Regions from separate parts of the Saccharothrix lopnurensis genome, predicted to be linked through region 1. Evidence: riboswitches for the same ligand, from Rfam matches in the RefSeq annotation. Region 1 holds a riboswitch; each other region holds the start of a gene.
The links. A riboswitch is a leader RNA that binds a small molecule or an ion and turns the genes downstream of it on or off. The one in region 1 is predicted to bind cobalamin.
Positions count from the first base shown of each region.

Region 2: another riboswitch for cobalamin. It lies ahead of ACFP3R_RS20865 (hypothetical protein); the one in region 1 lies ahead of ACFP3R_RS06385 (CbtB-domain containing protein).
Region 3: another riboswitch for cobalamin. It lies ahead of ACFP3R_RS20850 (ribonucleoside-diphosphate reductase subunit alpha); the one in region 1 lies ahead of ACFP3R_RS06385 (CbtB-domain containing protein).
Region 4: another riboswitch for cobalamin. It lies ahead of ACFP3R_RS26900 (putative cobaltochelatase); the one in region 1 lies ahead of ACFP3R_RS06385 (CbtB-domain containing protein).

Region 1 covers NZ_JBHSQO010000004.1:260,437-265,147, reverse strand. The annotation lists gene ACFP3R_RS06405 (GNAT family N-acetyltransferase) at 1-244, opposite strand, end outside; gene ACFP3R_RS06400 (GNAT family N-acetyltransferase) at 328-1,512, shown strand; gene ACFP3R_RS06395 (LysE family translocator) at 1,519-2,148, opposite strand; gene ACFP3R_RS06390 ((2Fe-2S)-binding protein) at 2,168-2,824, shown strand; cobalamin riboswitch at 2,874-3,048, shown strand; gene ACFP3R_RS06385 (CbtB-domain containing protein) at 3,074-3,259, shown strand; gene ACFP3R_RS06380 (CbtA family protein) at 3,271-4,008, shown strand; gene ACFP3R_RS06375 (HAD family hydrolase) at 4,066-4,711, opposite strand, start outside.
Region 2 covers NZ_JBHSQO010000020.1:132,172-136,882, forward strand. The annotation lists gene ACFP3R_RS20855 (ribonucleotide-diphosphate reductase subunit beta) at 1-843, shown strand, start outside; gene ACFP3R_RS20860 (hypothetical protein) at 1,273-1,788, shown strand; cobalamin riboswitch at 1,961-2,083, shown strand; gene ACFP3R_RS20865 (hypothetical protein) at 2,194-2,568, shown strand; gene ACFP3R_RS20870 (choice-of-anchor P family protein) at 2,619-4,337, opposite strand.
Region 3 covers NZ_JBHSQO010000020.1:126,980-131,690, forward strand. The annotation lists gene ACFP3R_RS20845 (glycoside hydrolase family 76 protein) at 98-1,648, shown strand; cobalamin riboswitch at 1,869-2,088, shown strand; gene ACFP3R_RS20850 (ribonucleoside-diphosphate reductase subunit alpha) at 2,209-4,711, shown strand, end outside.
Region 4 covers NZ_JBHSQO010000035.1:27,541-32,251, forward strand. The annotation lists gene cobO (cob(I)yrinic acid a,c-diamide adenosyltransferase) at 1-586, opposite strand, end outside; gene ACFP3R_RS26900 (putative cobaltochelatase) at 596-2,620, opposite strand; cobalamin riboswitch at 2,661-2,798, opposite strand; gene ACFP3R_RS26905 (cytochrome P450) at 2,907-4,136, opposite strand; gene ACFP3R_RS26910 (8-amino-7-oxononanoate synthase) at 4,173-4,711, shown strand, end outside.

The DNA of each region.
Region 1 (4,711 bases):
TGAACGACTCGTGCGCGTCCTGCTCCCGCTCGTGCCGGGCGAGGTCCACGCGGTCCTGCTCACGGGTCATCGTCGCGGGCGGCCAGCCCCACGCCTCGCCGTAGAGCGACCAGAGCCGCTCGCGCGAGCCCATGACGGCCGGGTGGTCGATGTCCACGTCGGATTCCCGGATGGGGCGCAGGTGGTGCTCGGCGTCGAGGTCGACGCGCGTGGGGTGGGCGAAGTCGGCGGGCAGCCAGGTCATGGGCGGGATTGTGCGCCACGGCGGGCCCCGCGCGCCGGCGAAAATCCGTGGCGCGGCGGGACACCCGCCGGGACACTGCGGCGATGACCCTCAGCGACGGCCTGGTGCTGCGGCCCGCACGCCCGGAGGACCTGGAGCGGATCGGCGCGCTGCTGGCCGACCGGGGCGAGCCCGAGGACGCCGTGGACCACCGCCTGGTGGTGGAGGACCCGGACGCGGGCTGGGAGGCGTGCGCGGTCGTCGTGGACGGCGACCTGGTGGTGTCCACCGCGACGCTGCTGGACGAGACGCTGGTGCTCGGCGGGCTGGAGATCCCGGCGGGCCAGGTCGAGCTGGTGGCGACCGACCGGCGCTACGAGGGCCGGGGCGCGGTGCGCGCGCTGATGGGCTGGGCGCACGAGCGGGCCGCCGCGCGCGGCCACCTGGTGAACATCATGCTCGGCATCCCCTACTTCTACCGGCAGTTCGGCTACACCTACGCCGTGCCGTACGCCGCCACCCGGGACGTGACGGGCACACCGGCCGGCGCCGGCCACACCCTGCGCGAGGCGACCGCCGCCGACATCCCCGTCCTCGCCCGGTTCCAGGACGCCGAGCAGGCCCCGTTCGACCTGCGGATGCCGCACTCCGCCCCGCTGTGGCGGTGGCTGGTGGAGCGCGGCGGCAGCACCGAGTGGCTGGTGGAGCGCGACGGCGTGCCGGTCGCCTCGGGCCGGACCACGCCGCCGGAGGAGGGGGTGCGGCTGGCGGAGGTGGCCGCGGTGGACGGGGCCGCCGCGCACGCGCTGCTGGCCCTGACCGGGGCGACCGAGGTGACCGAGCGGCCGGGGACGGTCGCGGGCGCGGCGCTGGAGGCGTTCCTGGCCCCGGCGAAGGCCGAGGCGAACTCCTACTACGTGCGCGTCCCCGACCCGGTGGCGCTGCTGGAGCACCTGCGGCCGGTGTTCGGGGCGCGGCTGGCGGCGTCGGCGCGGTTCGCCGGCGAGGAGGGCGAGGCGGTGGTGTCGTTCTACCGCTCGCACGTGCGGGTGCCGTTCGCGGGCGGCGAGGTGGGGCCGGTGGCGGTCGGTGGCACGATGCAGGCCCCCGGCGCGGCGGGCGGGGCGGGCGTGGCGCCGGACATGGTGGCGTCGCTGCTGTTCGGGCCGCACGGGATCGAGGGGCTGACCGCCCGGCAGCCCGACGTGTACCCGGGCCCGGAGGAGGAGCTGATGCGGACGCTGTTCCCGCCGGTGCGGTCGGACGTGCTGACCTTCTACCTGCCGTAGCCGCGCTCAGCCCCCGAACAGGGTGGGCGCGAACTCGACGCCCAGGGCGACCCCGGCCAACCCCAGCAGCACCCCGGCGAACGTCAGCGCCCGCCGGTAACCCGCGTCGCCCAGGTGCCGGCGCCCCCGCGCCACCACCAGCGCGATCACCACCTTCCCACCCACCAGGGTCGCGTAGAAACCGACCAGCAACGCCACCCCCGCCCCGGTCGACGCCCGCCACGTGGTGACGGTCAGCGGTCCCAGCGCGGTCGCCCACGCCACCCACGGGTGGGGGCTGAGCAGGTTCACCAGGACCGCCCGGCGCAGCGCCGCGACGCCCGGCGCGGCCGTGGACTCGGACGCCCCCGGCTCCAGCGACGCCGTGCGCGCCTCCCGCACCGTCCGCACCCCGCTCCACACCACGAACAGGGCGCCGACCACGCCGAGCACGCCCAGCGCCCGCTCCGGCAGCCGCCCGAGCAGCAGCAGCGTCACCCCGACCACCGCGGCGTCCGACAGCAGCGGCGCGCACGCGGCCAGCACGCCCGCCCGCCGGCCGGACCGCAGCGCCGACGTCACGACCAGCACCAGCAGGGGGCCGGGGCTGATGCTCGCCGCCAGGCCCAGGGACAGTCCCAACCCCAGCGCGTCCACGGGCGGCAGACTAGGCCACGTGTCCGAGTTCTCCCGAGTCCTGACCACCCTGCGGCAGATCCGCGGCCTCAGCCCGTTCTTCGCCCTCGACGTCGGCCGGCCCGACGAGGGCTGGCACGACGGCGCCGCGCTGCTCGACGGGTCCGCCCTGCCCGCCACCGTGGACCGGATCGCCGCCCGGTACCGCACCGCCGAACGGCGCGTCGCCGCCTCGCTGTTCTTCCTCAGCTACACCGCCCGGCTGCTGTCCCCGGTGGTGGCCGCCCGCGCGGTCGGCGGGACGGCGCCGGACGTGCGGCCCGCCAACCTCTGGTGGCGCTACGACGCGGACGGCCTGCGGGTCCGGGTCAAGGAGCCGGCCGGGGGCGTGGGGATCGTCGAGTCGTTGGCGCCGGTGGTGGAGGCCGTGCGCTCGGTCGCCCCGGTGGCGCCCGGCCTGCTGTGGGGCAACGCGGCCTCGTCGGCGGCGGGGGCGTTGCGGTTCGTGGCGCTCGGCGGGGCGGCGAGCGCGGAGGAGTGCGTCGCGCTGGGCGAGGAGCTGTTCGCCGAACCCCCGCTGCGGGGTTGCGGGGACTTCATCCCGTTCCCCGGCGAGGTCGCGTTCCGGCGGCGCAGCTGCTGCCTCTACTACCGGCTCGACGGCGGCGGCAAGTGCGGTGACTGCGCGTTGCGGTGAACCCGGCGGACAAGACGTCCGGCCGGTTGTGCGGCGGGACGGGCGACCTCTATGTTCGCTTCGCCGTGGTGGACGGGAAGCCGGTGCGAATCCGGCGCGGTCCTCGCCACTGTGACCGGGGAGCCAACCCGCCGAGCACGTCACTGGCCGCACGCGCGGCTGGGAAGACGCGGGGACGGTGTCGATCCGGGAGTCAGGAGACCGGCCACGGCACCTGTTGACCTTCCACGAGGCATGGAGGAGCCCGTCATGACGAGCCCCGCGCAGTCCGCCCCAGTCCAGGTCCCCCGGTGGGCCTACGCCGTCGCGCTGGTCGCGCTGGCCGTGACCTGGCTGGTGCTCCAGGAGAACGGCGCGGCGATCGGCCACGCCGCCGAGACGCTCCACGAGTTCTTCCACGACGGGCGCCACGCGCTCGGCGTCCCGTGCCACTGAGGCGGGGCGGCGTGCTCACCTACAGGGACCACCTGGTGCGCGGGCTCGCCGCCGGTGGGGTGTCCGGCCTGCTCGCGGGCCTGGTCGGGCTGGTCGTGGTCGAGGTGCCGATCCGCGCCGCGCTGGCCGTCGAGGAGGCGCGGCCCGTCGAGCCGGGGGCCGGCGGCCACGAGCACGGCGAGCTGGTCGGCCGGGGCGTGCAGGTGTTCGGCGGCGTGCTGGCCGCGGTCATCGTCGGGGTGGCGGTGGGCGCGCTGTTCGCCACCGCCTACGCCGGGTCGCGGCGCTGGTTCCCCGACCGGTCGCCGTTCAGCCGGGCGGTGTGGCTGGGGGCGGCGGCGTTCGGCGCGGCGGCCCTGCTGCCGGCGGTGAAGTACCCGGCGAACCCGCCCGCGGTGGGCGACCCGGAGACCGTCGGCTACCGCACGGTGCTCTACCTGGCGCTGATCGCCTCGGGCCTGCTGGTCGCGTTCGGGGCGAGCTGGCTGGCCTCCCGCCTCGGCCACTGGTCACCGCCGCTGCGGACCACGGCGGTCGCGCTGGCCGTGGTGGCGGCGGTGGTGCTGGTGCTGCTGCTGTTCCCGGCCGCGCCGGACGCCATCCCCGAGGACATGCCGAGCGGCGTGCTCTGGGACTTCCGGCTGGCGTCCCTGGCCGAGACCGCCACGCTGTGGCTGGGTCTCGGCGTGGTGTTCGGCCTGCTGGTCGACCCGGCGGTGCGGCGGGCCGACCGCCTGTCGGCGGTGTAGCCGGGGCCGGCGGCCCAGCCGGGCCGGCGATCCGGCCAGGTCAGCGGTCCACCCGGATCAACTGCCCGGCAGCGGGGCGAGCGTCGTCAGGTCGACGCCCACCAGGGAGTCGCGGAACACGCGGCGCTCGCCCCCCGGCACCGGCACGTCGCACGGCACCACCAGGACCGTGCACCCGGCCGCCACGGCGGAGGCCACCCCGGTCGGGGAGTCCTCGACCGCCACGCACCGCGCCGGGTCGACGCCCAGCAGGCGGGCCGCCTTCAGGTAGGGCTCGGGCAGCGGCTTGTTCAGCCCGTCCACCTCGTCACCGCACACCGTCACGTCGAACAGGTCGCGCCCCAGGGTGTCCAGCGCGATCTCGGTCAGCCCGCGCTCGGTGGAGGTGACCAGCGCCATCGGCACCCCGGAGTCGCGCACCGCGCGCAGCGCCTCCCGGGCCCCCGGCCGCCACGGCAGGCCGGCGCGGAACACCTCCTCGGTGCGGCGGACGATCCACGCCGCGCCGTCCCGAACCTCGTCCTCGGTGGGGTCGTCGATGCCCACCTCGGCGAACAGGATCGCCATCGTCCTGGGCACGCTCGTGCCGACCAGCAGCTGACGCGTCTCCAGCGACAGCGTGCCGCCCAGTTTCCCGACGAACTCGGACAGCGGGACGTCCCACAGCTTCTCCGAGTCCAGCAGCGTGCCGTCCATGTCCCAC
Region 2 (4,711 bases), on a different contig from region 1:
GGCCTCACCGACGACGAGCGCCACACCATCAAGCGCAACCTCGGCTTCTTCGCCACCTCCGAGTCCCTGGTGGCCAACAACGTCGTGCTCGCCGTCTACCGGAACCTCACCAACCCCGAGTGCCGCCAGTACCTGCTGCGCCAGGCGTTCGAGGAGGCCGTGCACACCCACACCTTCCAGTACGTCTGCGAATCCCTCGGCCTGGACGAGGGCGAGCTGTTCAACATGTACCGCGAGGTGCCCTCCATCACCGACAAGGCCGCCTGGGCGCTCCGGTACACCCGGCACCTGGAGGACCCCGCGTTCCGCACCGGCACGCCCGAGACCGACCGGGCGTTCCTGCGCGACCTCATCGCGTTCTACGTCGTGTTCGAGGGCATGTGGTTCTACACCGGCTTCGCGCAGATCCTGTCCTTCGGGCGGCGCAACAAGATGGTCGGCGTCGCCGAGCAGTACCAGTACATCCTGCGCGACGAGTCCATCCACCTGAACTTCGGCATCGACGCGATCAACCAGATCAAGATCGAGAACCCGGGGCTGTGGACCGAGGCGTTCCAGGCCGAGATCCGCACCATGCTCGGCGAGGCGTGCGAGCTGGAGATCGCCTACAGCCGCGACACCATGCCGAACGGCCTGCTCGGGCTCAACGCCGACCAGTGCGAGCAGTACATGCGCTTCATCACCAACCGCCGCTGCGCCCAACTCGGTCTCGCGCCCGTCTTCGGCCCCACCGACAACCCGTTCCCGTGGATGTCGGAGGCCATCGACCTGAAGAAGGAGAAGAACTTCTTCGAGACCCGCGTCACCGAGTACGCCTCGGGTTCCACGCTCGACTGGGACTGAGCCACCGGCCGGGTCGCGTGGTGCGCGACCCGGCCCCTCCCCCGCGCCGGCGCTGATCCACCCGATCGTGTCCCCGGGCGGCGGTTGCCGCCTTCGGGCGCGTCGCCGATCCCGCCTCGCCACGACACGGGCCCGGCGAACTCCGCAATTGCATTCCGCTGCCGGATTGCCACGGTCGAGCACCACCGGTAACCATTTCCTCAGCCCACCGCGTTCCGCAGGAGGCGGAGATGGGTCGCGCAGTCCCGGCGCGCTCGTCCCCGTCGAGGCCGAACCGCACCGCACCGGCGGTGGTGGCCGGCCGCGGCAGGGGGCGACGCCGCGAAGCCCGCCGGTCCGCGTCGACCGCACGACGCACCTCCTCCTCCGGGACCGCCGGCGGGCGCGTACCGGTGAAGAGTCGAAGCGAGGACAAAGGAGTCCGCTCGAATGAAGTCACCCCTGTTACCCCGGCTCGGCCGGGCTGTCGCCGCGTCGTTCGCGGTCGCCGCGACCACCCTCACCCTCACCGGCGGCGCGGGCGCCGACCCCGCCGCGGCGTCGGTGGCGTTCAAGGCCGAGCACACCGACCGCTGCCTGAGCAGCCACACCGCGGGCCAACTGGCCTGGCGCAACGCGCAGCCGGACCCGTCGCCCTCGCCGGTCACCGCGGTCAAGGTCACCGGCGAGGTGGCGCTGCGCGACACCACCCCCTGCGCCCCGCCCACCCGCACCGTCGCGGTGGCCGTGTTCACCGCCTACCACGGCCGCACCGTGGTCGACACCGAACGCCAGAGCACCACCGGCGCGTCCAAGTTCGAGTTCGTGCTCACCGTCCCGCTCGTCCCGACCCCGACCCCGGTGCCCATCGACCGCGTCACCGTCCAGGTCTGCCACACCGCCATCACCCCCGTCCCCGAACCAGGCCCCCTCACCTGCGGCGACATCTCCACCTACCTGATCTGACCCGCCCCCGGCGGTGGTGGCGGGTGGTCCGCCCCGCCACCACCGCCGGGGTGCGCGCCGACCGCGGCCCGGACGCGTCGGGCCCGGACGACTCTGGTGAGACCGGTCACCTCGGCGCGGACCGCGGGTGGTTCGTTGCCACAATCCGGACGACCACAGGCGACGGCGGACGAGGAAGCCGGTGACATTCCGGCACGGTCCCGCCACTGTGACCGGGGAGCAGATCCCGCCGCGGCCACCGCCCCACCCGGGGTGGGAAGGCCGGGACGAGCGTCGATCCGGGAGTCAGGAGACTCACGCCGTCGCCTCCTCACCCACCGGGGCGGATCTCCCCGAGAGAGGGCGGCTCCACCATGCGCCTGACGTCGTCAAAACCACCACTGCCCATCGCGCGGGCGGTGGACCGTGCCTGAGGACCGCCCGCGCGTCACCGTCTGCCGGGGGTGCTGCTGCGGCACCACCCGCAAGCACCCGCAGGTCGACCACGACGGGCAGGTGCGCGTGCTGCGCGAAGCGCTCGACGGCACCGCCGAGGTCCGCCTGTCCGACTGCCTCGACGCCTGCGCGCACTCCAACCTGCTGGTCGTCCACCCCTCGCCCGCCGCCCGCGCCGCCGGCGCCAAACCCCTGTGGCTGGGGCGGGTCCTCGACGACAGGGCACTGCGCGAGGTGATCGACTGGATCAGCGGCGGCGGCCCCGGTGTCGCGCCACCACCGGCCTCGCTCCGGGACAGGGTGGTGACACCGCCGAACGCGCGCACCCCACCGCGCACGACCTGAACGACGACACCGGGGTGGGGCGGTGGTGTCCGCCGCCCCACCCGGCGGCATCAGCTGGTCGGGCAGGGGGCGCCGGGACGGGTCAGGGTGACCCTCGCGTGGCTGATCACGAGTTCGGTGCCGGTGAGCAGGCGGACGCGCAGGGCGTTGACGGCGATGCCGGCGCCACCCGCCAGGGACCGCTGCTCGTTGACCACGACCGTGGCGACGAGCGGGATGGTGATGGTCAGGTCGACCGCGGGGTTGACCACGGGCACGCCGTTGACGCGCAGGTTGACCAGCTCGACGCCGCCCGCGGTGGTGACCGCGCCGGTGGCGTCCTCGTCGGCGGCGGCCCTGGCGCGGATCTCGTCGGCGGTGACCAGGCCGCCCAGCAGGGAGACGCCGGCGGTGCGGGCGTGCGCGGTGGCGGTGCGCTCGCCGTCGCCGTCGACCACGCCGCGCGCCTCGGTGTCGACGACGCCCAGCGAGCCGATCCCCGGCAGGCCCGCGCCGAGCAGCTGGTCCACGTCGAGGCCGGGCTGGGTGGTGCAGCTCAGGTCGGACGGCGCGAGGGGGCCGACGCCGACCAGCGGTGCGGTCAGCCTGCCGCCGTGGGCGTGGGCGTCGAACACCAGCACCGGCGGGGTGAAGCGCACCGAGGCGCACCCCGGCGCGTTGAGGCCGACCCGGGCGGTGACGTCGGCGGCGCAGGTGGTGTAGGTGCCGGCGCGGGCGGCGGTGACCGGAACGGAGATCGTGCACGAGACCTGACCGGTGGCCAGGCCGCCGGTGGCGGTGACCGCGCCGGCCGCGGTGGAGGTGGTGGCGTCGGCGCAGTCGGTGGTGGGCTGGGCGGTGGCGGTCAGGCCCGTCGGCAGGTCGGCGGTGAACGCCCACCCGTCCTTGACCGCCAGCTCGGCGGTGTTGGTGACGGTGAGGACCAGGGTGGACGTCTGCCCGACCTCGACCGGGGAGGGGCCGTAGGCGACGTCCAGCTGCGGGGTGACGTCGAGGACGCGGACGTTGTCGAACGCGGCGTCGTTGCCGGTGCCGCTGGCCTGGGCGTTGACCAGCCGCACCCCCACCGACGAGCCGCCGAACAGCACGGGCCGGTCGCTGGTGTAGGTGCCCACGGCGGTGCCGCCGATGACGGTCGAGGGGTTGGCGCAGGGCTCGATCGGGGTGGTGAAGGTGGGGATCGCGGTGGCCCCGTCGACCAGGTAGAACTCGAACAGCGCGTGGTTGGCGAAGCAGTTCCGCTCGGCCGCGTCCACCGAGAAGGTCAGGAACCGGTCGGGCGCCGCCAGCGGGATGGGCTGCTCCGTGGCCAACTGCACCTTGCCCGCGCCCGGGTTGCCCGCGGTGTAGGCGGTGACGGCGTGGTTGGCGCCCGGGTCGCCGCCCGCCCACTGCCCCAGGGCTCCGGCCATGGTCCGGACCGCCTGCCAGTCGCCGCTGCCGCAACCGCTGCCGGGTGGTGGCGTGGTGGACTGCTGGAGCGAGGCGAGCCAGCCGTTGCAGGCGGTCAGCCAGGCGGGGTCGGCGTCGTAGGTCTGGTTGACCGGGGGTAAGCCGGTGTAGGCGGTGAGCAGGGCGGGCGTGGTGCCCTGACCGTTCTCGAAGTCCTCCGCGAACACCACCACCGGCGCCTGCGGCACACCGGGCTCCGCCGTCGCGGTGACGGGGTGGACGGCGGCGAGGGCAACCGACAACGGCACGGCCGTCAGTGCCGCGGTGATGGCCGGCAGCAGCCTGCGCCGGTGGTGGGTGGGTGATGAGGTGGTCACCGATGAACTCCCTTGGTCGGGGCGGAACGTCGAGCACCGGTTCCGTCGTTGCCGTACGGGAGTGCATTAGCGCGGGGAGTGGGTCGGCACCCACTTGGCCGCGTGTGCTCACCTGATCGCCCCAGGTTCGGTGTGGGTCGACCACCTGGGTGACCGCTGTTGGGCTTGGGGCCCTGGTGCGGTCGGAGGTCGCCGGTGGTGTGGGCTTCGCGGACGGACTCGTCATCAGGTCCTCCCGGCACCTCTCACCACCGATATCCGGAACCGGAGTGAACCGAATCAAAAAGCGCACCCAAGCCTGTAAGTGCCCGTTTCCGAGCTTGCGCAGGTGAAGGGGCCTTTGGTGCACAGACGGGGAACTCCTGGTAGATCGG
Region 3 (4,711 bases), on a different contig from region 1:
TCGGCCGTGTTGACGCTTCGTCGCGGACGATCCTAGCCTCGGTGTGAGAGCGTTCTCACGCTTGTCCCGGCCGCCCATCCCCTGCTTGGGAGGTCCCATGCTGAGCACCGTTGTCCAGGCGTCCCTGCTGCTGTCGCTCGTGGTCGTCCCCGCCGCACCGACCACCGCCCCACCGGAACCGGCCGCCGTGCCGCCGCCGGTGGTCACGGTCTGCGACAGCTACTGCGACGACCGGGACCCCGCGCTGCCGCCCGGCGCGCACCGGTCCCGGACCCGACCGTCGACGACGGCCGCGCCGCCCGCCGCCCTCGCCCCGGTCTGCAACACCCACTGCGACGGGCGCGATCCCGCGCTCTCGGCCGGGGAACGGGTCGCCCAGTCCGCGCCCGCCGGAACCCGCCGGGTCGCGCTGCACTTCGACAGCACCGAGACCATGGGCTGGGCGGTGATCAGCGGCGGCGGTCAAGGCGACTCGGTCTGGCTGGACCGCTCCTACGACGCCGGGGGAACGTGGCAGCCGAAGGTCGGCTCGACCACGACCCCGGCGGGTTACGGCGGCTGGCGCACGCTCATGCACAACGTGGACGACTGGGCCGGGCTGCGCGTCGGGCTGCTGCGCGCCTGCGGCCAGCCCGCCGGGTCGTCGACCATCGCCTGCACGAGCTGGTACCGCACCACGTGGAACGCCTGGGACCGCCGCACCGCCGCGGCCACCGCCCTGATGCAGCGGTACAACCCGGACACCGGCCTGTTCGACACCACGGGCTGGTGGAACTCCGCCAACGCGCTCAACGCGATCATCGACAACGCGCGGGTGAGCGGCATGGGTTCCTACCGCTACGCCATCGCCCGCACCTTCGACCTCAACCGCACCGCCTGGGACGGCAACTTCATCAACGAGTACAACGACGACGTCGCGTGGTGGGGGCTGACGTGGATCGCCGCCTACGACCTCACCGGCGACCGCCGCTACCTCGACACCGCCCGCACCGGCGCCGACCACATCCACCGCTACTGGGACCAGACCTGCGGCGGCGGCATCTGGTGGACCTCCAGCCGGACCTACAAGAACGCCATCGCCAACTCGCTGTACGTCCAGCTCAACGCCGCCCTGCACAACCGGTTGCCCGGTGACACCACCTACGTGCAGCGCGCCCGGAACGGCTGGCAGTGGTTCGAGGGCACCGGGATGATCACCAGCTCGAACCTGGTCAACGACGGCCTCGTCACCTCGACGTGCCGCAACAACGGCCAGACGCCGTGGAGCTACAACCAGGGCGTGCCGCTGGCCGCGCTGACCGAACTGCACCGCGCCACCGGCGACCAGGCGTACCTCACGCGGGCGCGGGCGTTGGCCAACGCCTCGACCACCAGTTCCGCGCTCAACCCGGGTGGGATCGTGTTCGACAACGGCGGCGGCGGTGACGTCCCGTCCTTCAAGGGCGCCTTCGTGCGCGGACTCGGTCAGCTGAACCGGGCGCTGCCGGACCGCCCGTACACCGCCTACCTCACCCGGCAGGCGGACACGGCCCACGCGCGCGACCGGTCCAGCAGCGACTCCTACGACCAGCCGTGGGCCGGGCCGTTCCAGCGCAGCGACGCGGCGCGCCAGCACAGCGCGGTGGACCTGATGAACGCCGCCGGCTGACCGGTTGGCCGGACGACGTCCGGAGCAGTCCCGGGAGCCGTTCACCGGACCGGTGCACCAGCGGTAACCAGGGACGCCATCCGCACGACCGCCGCCGACCGCACTCCGCGACACCGGCCCCCCGCACCCCGGGCGAGCACGGCGGCACGCACGACCTGCGGAGTGATCTTCGCGACCCTCGCTCATGTGGGGTCGGGTTGCGGGACGATCTACAACATGTAGTGTTCCCGCCGTCGATGGTTCCGACGCCCTTCCCGAAGGGCGGAGGAGGCAAGAGGGAACCCGGTGCGAATCCGGGACTGCCCCGCAGCGGTGAGTGGGAACGACCGCCGTCAACGAAGCACTGCGCGTCTCGCGTGGGAAGCGACGGCCAGTAGGTCCGGTCCTTTCGGGGTCGGGTGCCCGCGAGTCCGAAGACCTGCCGTCGGTGCGCGCGCCGGCCGGCGTGCGCGTGTCCGGGGCCTCGTGGGCGGGCCGACGCGGATCGGCGCGCCGTCGTGCGCGCGTCTGCGGCACCTCCCGCGTGCTCCGGGCCGTTCGAGGCTCGCGAGGAGAGGGCTGTGCCGACCACAACCACGAGCACCACCGCGCAGGTGCGGGTGATCCGCCGCGACGGCGGTGCCTCGGCGTTCGACGCCACCAGGATCGCGGTGGCGATGACCAGGGCGTTCCTGGCCGCGGAGGGTGACGCCGCCGCGTCGTCGTCCCGGCTGCACCCCCTGGTGGAAGATCTGACCGCGCAGGTGGGGGCCGCGCTGCTCAAGCACGCCCGTCCCGACACCGCGCTGCACGTTGAACAGATCCAGGACCAGGTCGAACTGGTCCTGATGCGCGGCGGCCACCACAAGGTGGCCCGCGCCTACGTGCTCTACCGCGAGAAGCGGGCCAAGGCGCGCGAAGTCGTGCCCTCAGCGCCGGAGTTCCGCGTCAAGGGCCCGGACGGGGAACTCGTCCCGCTGGACTGGGACCGCGTCGGGGTCGTGGTCGGCGAGGCGTGCGCGGACCTGGCGGACACCTCGCCGGAGGCCGTGCTGGCCGAGGTGCGGCGCACCCTGTACGACGGCATCACGGTCGACGAGCTGTCCGTGGCGCTGGTGATGGCCGCGCGGACGCTGGTGGAGACCGAGCCGAACTACTCCTACGTCGCCGCGCGGCTGCTGCTGGACCGGTTGCGGCGCGAGGCGCTGACCCGCGTCGCCGGCCGCCCGGTGGAGGGCGCCGGCGGGCGGACGTCCTACGTGGACCACTTCCCGGCGTACGTGCGGCTGGGCGTCGAGCTGGACCGCCTCGACCCCGAGCTGGCGAACTTCGACGTCGAGCGCCTGGCCGCCGCGATCCGGCCCGAGCGCGACGCGAAGTTCGACTTCCCCGGGATGCAGACGCTCTACGACCGCTACCTGCTGCACGACCACGGCACCCGTTACGAGCTGCCGCAGGCGTTCTTCATGCGGGTGGCGATGGGCCTGGCCCTGCGCGAGGACGACCGGGAAGCCCGCGCGATCGAGTTCTACGAGCTGCTGTCGAGCTTCGACTTCATGGCCTCGACGCCGACGCTGTTCAACTCCGGCACCACCCGGCCGCAGCTCTCGTCGTGCTTCCTCACCACCGTGGACGACGACCTGGACGGCATCTTCCGGGGTTACCGGAACAACGCGCTGCTGGCGAAGTTCTCCGGCGGCCTGGGCAACGACTGGACCCCGGTGCGCGGCATGGGCGCCCACATCAGGGGCACCAACGGCGAGTCCCAGGGCGTGGTGCCGTTCCTGAAGATCGCCAACGACACGGCGGTGGCGGTCAACCAGGGCGGCAAGCGCAAGGGCGCGGCCTGCGCCTACCTGGAGACCTGGCACGTCGACGTCGAGGAGTTCCTCGACCTGCGCAAGAACACCGGCGACGACCGCCGCCGCACGCACGACATGAACACCGCGAACTGGGTGCCCGACGAGTTCCTGCGCCGCGTCGAGGCCGACGCCGACTGGACGTTGTTCTCCCCCGACGAGGTGCCGGACCTGCACGACCTCTACGGTCGCGCGTTCGCGCGGCGCTACCGCGCCTACGAGGAGGCCGCCGACCGGGGCGAGATGCGGGTGGTCAAGCGGGTGCGCGCGGTGGACCTGTGGCGGCGGATGCTGACCGTGCTGTTCGAGACCGGCCACCCGTGGATCACCTTCAAGGACCCGTGCAACCTGCGCTCGCCGCAGCAGCACGTCGGCGTGGTGCACTCGTCGAACCTGTGCACCGAGATCACCCTGAACACCTCGGCCGACGAGGTCGCGGTGTGCAACCTGGGTTCGGTGAACCTGGCCAACCACGTCACCGCCGCCGGTGTGGACGCGGCCCGGTTGGAGCGCACCGTCACCACGGCCGTGCGCATGTTGGACAACGTGATCGACATCAACTTCTACACGATCCCCGAGGCCCGCCGGTCCAACCTGCGGCACCGCCCGATCGGCCTGGGCCTGATGGGGTTCACCGATGCCCTGTTCGTCCAGCGCCTGGTCCCGGGCTCGCCGGGAGCGGTGGAGTTCGCCGACCGCAGCACGGAGGCGATCAGCTACCACGCCCTGTCCGCCTCGGCCGACCTGGCGCGCGAGCGCGGCAGCTACGAGTCGTTCGAGGGTTCGCTGTGGAGCCGGGGAATCCTGCCCATCGACTCCGTCGCCCTGCTGGCCGAGGCCCGCGACGGCGACCTGGACGTGGACACCTCCACCACGCTGGACTGGGACGCATTGAGGGAGAAGGTGCGCGGCGGGATGCGCAACTCCAACACCACGGCCATCGCCCCCACCGCCACGATCTCCACCATCTGCGGCGTCGGCCAGTCGATCGAGCCGCTGTTCCGCAACCTGTACGTGAAGTCGAACATGTCCGGCGACTTCACCGTCCTCAACCGGCACCTGGTCGCCGACCTCAAGGCGCTCGGCCTGTGGGACGAGGCCATGGTGGCGGACCTGAAGTACTTCGACGGCTCACTGGCCCCGGTCGACCGGGTGCCCGACGAGCTGAAGGCCCTGTACGCCACCGCGTTCGAGGTCTCCTCCGAGTGGCTGGTCGAGGCCGGGT
Region 4 (4,711 bases), on a different contig from region 1:
GCCCCGCGTCCATCGGGTGCTTGACCTTGGTCATCTCCACCACCAGGTCGGCGGCCTCGACCAGCGCGGCGGGCGCGTGCCTGCCGGTGATGACGACGTGCTGGTGGCCGGGCCGGTCGCGGAGGGTCTCGACCACCTCGGCCACGTCCACCCAGCCCCAGTGCACCGGGTAGGTGAACTCGTCGAGCACGTACAGCCCGTGCCGCCCGTCCCGGATCCGGCGGGCGATCTCCTGCCAGCCCTCCCGCGCGGCGGCGGCGTGGTCGTCCTCGGTGCCCTGCTTGCGGGACCAGGACCAGCCCTCGCCCATCTTGTGCCACTCGACGGGGCCGCCCTCGCCGGTCTGCTCGTGCAGGCGGCCCAGGGCGCGGAAGGCCGACTCCTCGCCGACCTTCCACTTGGCGGACTTGACGAACTGGAAGACACCGATGGACCAGCCCTGGTTCCACCCGCGCAGGGCGAGGCCGAAGGCGGCGGTGGACTTGCCCTTCATCTCCCCGGTGTGCAGGACGACCAGGGGCCGGTTGCGGCGCTGCCGGGTGGTGAGCCCGTCGACGGGCACGGCGGACGGTTGGCCTTGGGGCATCTTCGGCTCCTACGCGGCTCGGGCGGCGCGGACCACGCCGGCGACCTGGTCGGCGGACAGCTCTTCGAGGCGCAGGCACGCGGCGTCCAGCGCGCCCGCCACCCGCCCGGCCAGGCCGAGCCTGATCGGGCCGTGCTCGCAGTCCACGACCACCGCGGCCACCCGGTCGGCGGCCAGCAGGCCCGCGGCGCGCAGGGCGTCGCGCAGCGGGTCGCCGCCCGTGCCGGAGGCGGTCGCGCGCCCGTCGGTCAGCAGCACCAGCAGCGCGCGGCGGCGCGGGTCGCGCACGCGCTCGGTCCCCAGCACGCGCCGGGCGCGCAGCAGGCCGTCGGCCAGCGGGGTGCGGCCGCCGGTGCGCAGGGCGCGCAGCCGGGCCGCCGCGGCGTCCACCGAGTGGGTCGGCGGCAGGGCGACGGTGGCCTCCCGGCCCCGGAACGTCACCACGCCGACCTTGTCGCGCCGCTGGTAGGCGTCGCGCAGCAGGGAGACCACCGCGCCGCTGACCGCGGACATCCGCTGCCGCGCGGCCATCGACCCGGAGGTGTCGACCACGAACAGCACGAGGTTGCCCTCCCGGCCCTCGCGCACCGACCGGCGCAGGTCCGATCCGCGCAGCTCCAGGCCGGGACCGCCGCGGCCCCGGGCGGCCTGGTGGGGCGCGGCCGCGGCGAGCGTGCCGAGCAGGTGCAGACCCGATCCGTCCACTGTGGAGGGTCGGACCACGCGGCCGGTGCGGGCGCGGGCCCGGGAGCGCTTGCCGGGCGCGCCGTCGCCGACGCCGGGCACCTGGAGCAGGCGGGCGCGGAAGGCGGGGGCGGGGGTGTGCGTGCGCTCGGCGGAGGGGCCGCCGCCGTTCCCGGCGGGCTGCTCGGGCGGGCGACCCGGCAGCTCCGCACCATCACCGTCGGGCACGTCGTCCCCCGGACCGCCGCCGGGGCCGCCGCCGCCGTCGTCGGGTCCCTCGTCGTCGGGATCGCCGTCAGGGCCGTCCTGGGGGCCGCCGTCGGGCCCGTCCGGCTCCCGGGCGGCCTCCTCGCCCTGCCGGAGTGCGTCGTCCAGCTGCTCCTCCTCCAGCCCCGGCTCGTCGAACGGGTCGCGGCGCTTGCGGTGCGGCAGGGCGAGCCGCACGGCCGCCTCCACGTCCTCCTCCGCCACCTCGTCGGCGCCGCGCCAGGCGGCGTGCGCGGTCGCGGTGCGGGCGACCACGAGGTCCGCGCGCATCCCGTCCACCTCGAACGCGGCGCAGATCGCGGAGATGCGGCGCAGCTCGGCGTCCGGCAGCACGACCGCCGCCAGCCGGGCGCGGGCCCCGACGATCCGCGCGGCCAGCGCGGCGTCCTGCTCGGCCCAGCGCGCGGCGAACCCGTCCTGGTCCGCCTCGTAGGCCAGCCGCCGCCGGACCACCTCGGTGCGCGTGGGCACGTCCCGGGCGGCCCGGACGGTGACCGTCAGGCCGAACCGGTCCAGCAGCTGCGGGCGCAGCTCGCCCTCCTCCGGGTTCATGGTGCCCACCAGCAGGAACGACGCGGCGTGCGACACGGACACGCCCTCGCGCTCCACGTGCGCGCGGCCCATGGCGGCGGCGTCGAGCAGCAGGTCCACGAGGTGGTCGTGCAGCAGGTTGACCTCGTCCACGTACAGCACGCCCCGGTGGGCGGCGGCCAGCAGGCCCGGCTGGTAGGCGCGCACGCCCTCGGTGAGGGCGCGCTCCAGGTCCAGCGAGCCGATCAGCCGGTCCTCGGTCGCGCCGACCGGCAGTTCGACCAGCCGCGCGGGCCGCCGCTCGGACCCCGCCGCGTGCGGTCCGTCCGGGCAGTCGGTCGCCACCGCCGGGTCGCAGCCGAACCGGCAGCCCGGCACCACGTCCAGGCCGGGCAGCAGCGCGGCCAGCGCGCGGACCGCGGTCGACTTCGCGGTGCCCTTCTCACCTCGGACGAGCACCCCGCCGATACCGGGGTGCACGGCGTTGAGCAGCAGCGCCGTGCGGAGGTCGTCCTGTCCGACGACGGCGGAAAAGGGGAAACGCGCGCCCATGCGGCGGTGTCCTTCCTCGGGTGTCCACGCCCGGGTCCGGTAGCGATGACGTCGGGGGGCGAGTTCCTGGCTCCCGGGGTGAACCGGTCACAGTGGCGGGACCGCGCCGGATTCGCACCGGCTTCCTCGCGCACCCCTACAGCCCCGGCATCGTCGCACCTGCGGCCGGCGGCTCCAAGCCCCGGGGACGCGAGCGCGATCACACCGGGACCGGCCGCACGCCCCCGGCACCGCCGCGGACCAGGCCGGTGGAGGCGTCCCGGGACGTCGACGCGCTGTCGACGCGCTACCGCCGGCCGACCCCGCCCGGGGCCACGAGCCGCCGGGCGGCCGCCTCGCCGGCGGGCCCGTCCCGGTCCCCCAGGTCCACCTCGACGGTCAGCGGCGCCCGGAACGACAGCAGGCCCAGCACCGGCGGCGGGTCCGCCGAGGCCAGCCGCAGGCGCGGGAACCGCAGCGCGGTCTCCCGCAGCACCACCTCCGCCTCCAGCCGGGCCAGGCCCGCGCCGAGGCAGAAGTGCCTGCCGTGGCCGAACGCCAGGTGCGCGCGGGCGTTCGGGCGACCGGGGCAGAACCGCTCGGGGTCCTCGAACGCGCCGGGGTCCGAGCCCGCGCCCGCGAGCATCAGCAGCAGCGGCGCGCCCGCCGGGACCTCGACGCCGGACAGCACGACCGGCTCGGCCGCGACCCGCCGCCAGGTGGTGACCGGTGGTTCCCGGCGCAGCACCTCCTCGACGCACGCGGCCGCCAGGCCGGGTTCGGGCAGCCGCGACCACAGGTCGCCGTGCCGCAGCACCGCGTGGAACGCCGCGCACAGCAGCTGCGTCGTCGTCTCCTGGCCCGCGATCAGCAGGAAGTAGCACAGCCCGGCCGCCTCCCGCAGCGGCACGCCCCGGGCCCGCAGCGCGCCGAACAGGTCGTCGCCGCGCGGGTCGGCGACCTCGATGCGCCCGGTCAGCCACCGGTGGAACGCGGCGGCCGGCCCGGCCAGCTCCCGCTGCCGCGCCGGCGAGACGTCGCCCCAGAACAGCTCCAGCGACGCGGTGCTCCACGCCTTCAGCGCGGCCACGTCCACGTCGCGGATGCCCAGCACCTCCAGCAGCACCACCGCCGGCAGGTCGCGGGCCAGCGCCGGGTGCAGGTCCACCACCCCGGTCAGCCCGGCCAGCCGCGCCGCGGTCAGCTCCGCGATCCGCGGCCCCGCCGCCGCCACCCGCGCGGGCGTGAGGAAGCGGGCGACCAGCCGGCGCAGGGCGGCGTGGGTCGGGGTCCCGTTGTTGGCCAGCGTCGGCGGCAGCGAGAACCCGGCGCGGGCCAGCTCCCGCAGCACCGGGCCGGGGATCGGGACCACCGCGGTCAGCGCGTTGTCCGGGCGGAACCGGCGCGGGTCGGCCAGCACCGCGCGCACGTCGTCGTACCGGCTGACCAACCACAGCCCGGTGCGCCCGTCCCGGTGCACCGGCGCCCGCTCGCGCAGCGACCGCAGGTCGGCCGGTCCGGGCTGGAAGAGGTCCACGCCGGCACGGTAGCCGCCGGGTGCGACACTGCCGGCGTGAGTGTGCGCACAGGTGAGTCGGTGTTCGACTGGATCGACACGCGCGCCGGGGCCCGCGCCAAGGCCGGCCTCGCGCGCCGCGTCCGGCCCCGCCCCGCCGAATCCGCGGACCTCGACCTGGCCTCGAACGACTACCTGGGCCTGGCCCGCGACAAGCGGGTCACCGGGGCGGCGGCCGCGGCCGCGCTGCGCTGGGGCGCGGGGTCCACCGGGTCCCGCCTGGTCACCGGGTCCACCGAGCTGCACACCGAGCTGGAGTACGAGCTGGCGAACTTCTGCGGCGCCCAGTCGGCCCTGGTGTTCTCCTCCGGCTACCTGGCCAACCTCGGCGCGCTGGCCGCGCTGTCCGGACCGGGCACCGCGATCGTCGCCGACCAGCACATCCACGCCTCGCTGATCGACGGCACGCGGCTGTCCAAGGCCGACGTGGTGGTCGCCGGGCACTGCGACGTGCCGCAGGTCGCCCACGCGCTGGCCACCCGCGGCAAGCGGCGGGCGCTGGTGGTGACCGACTCGGTGTTCTCCGTGGACGGCGA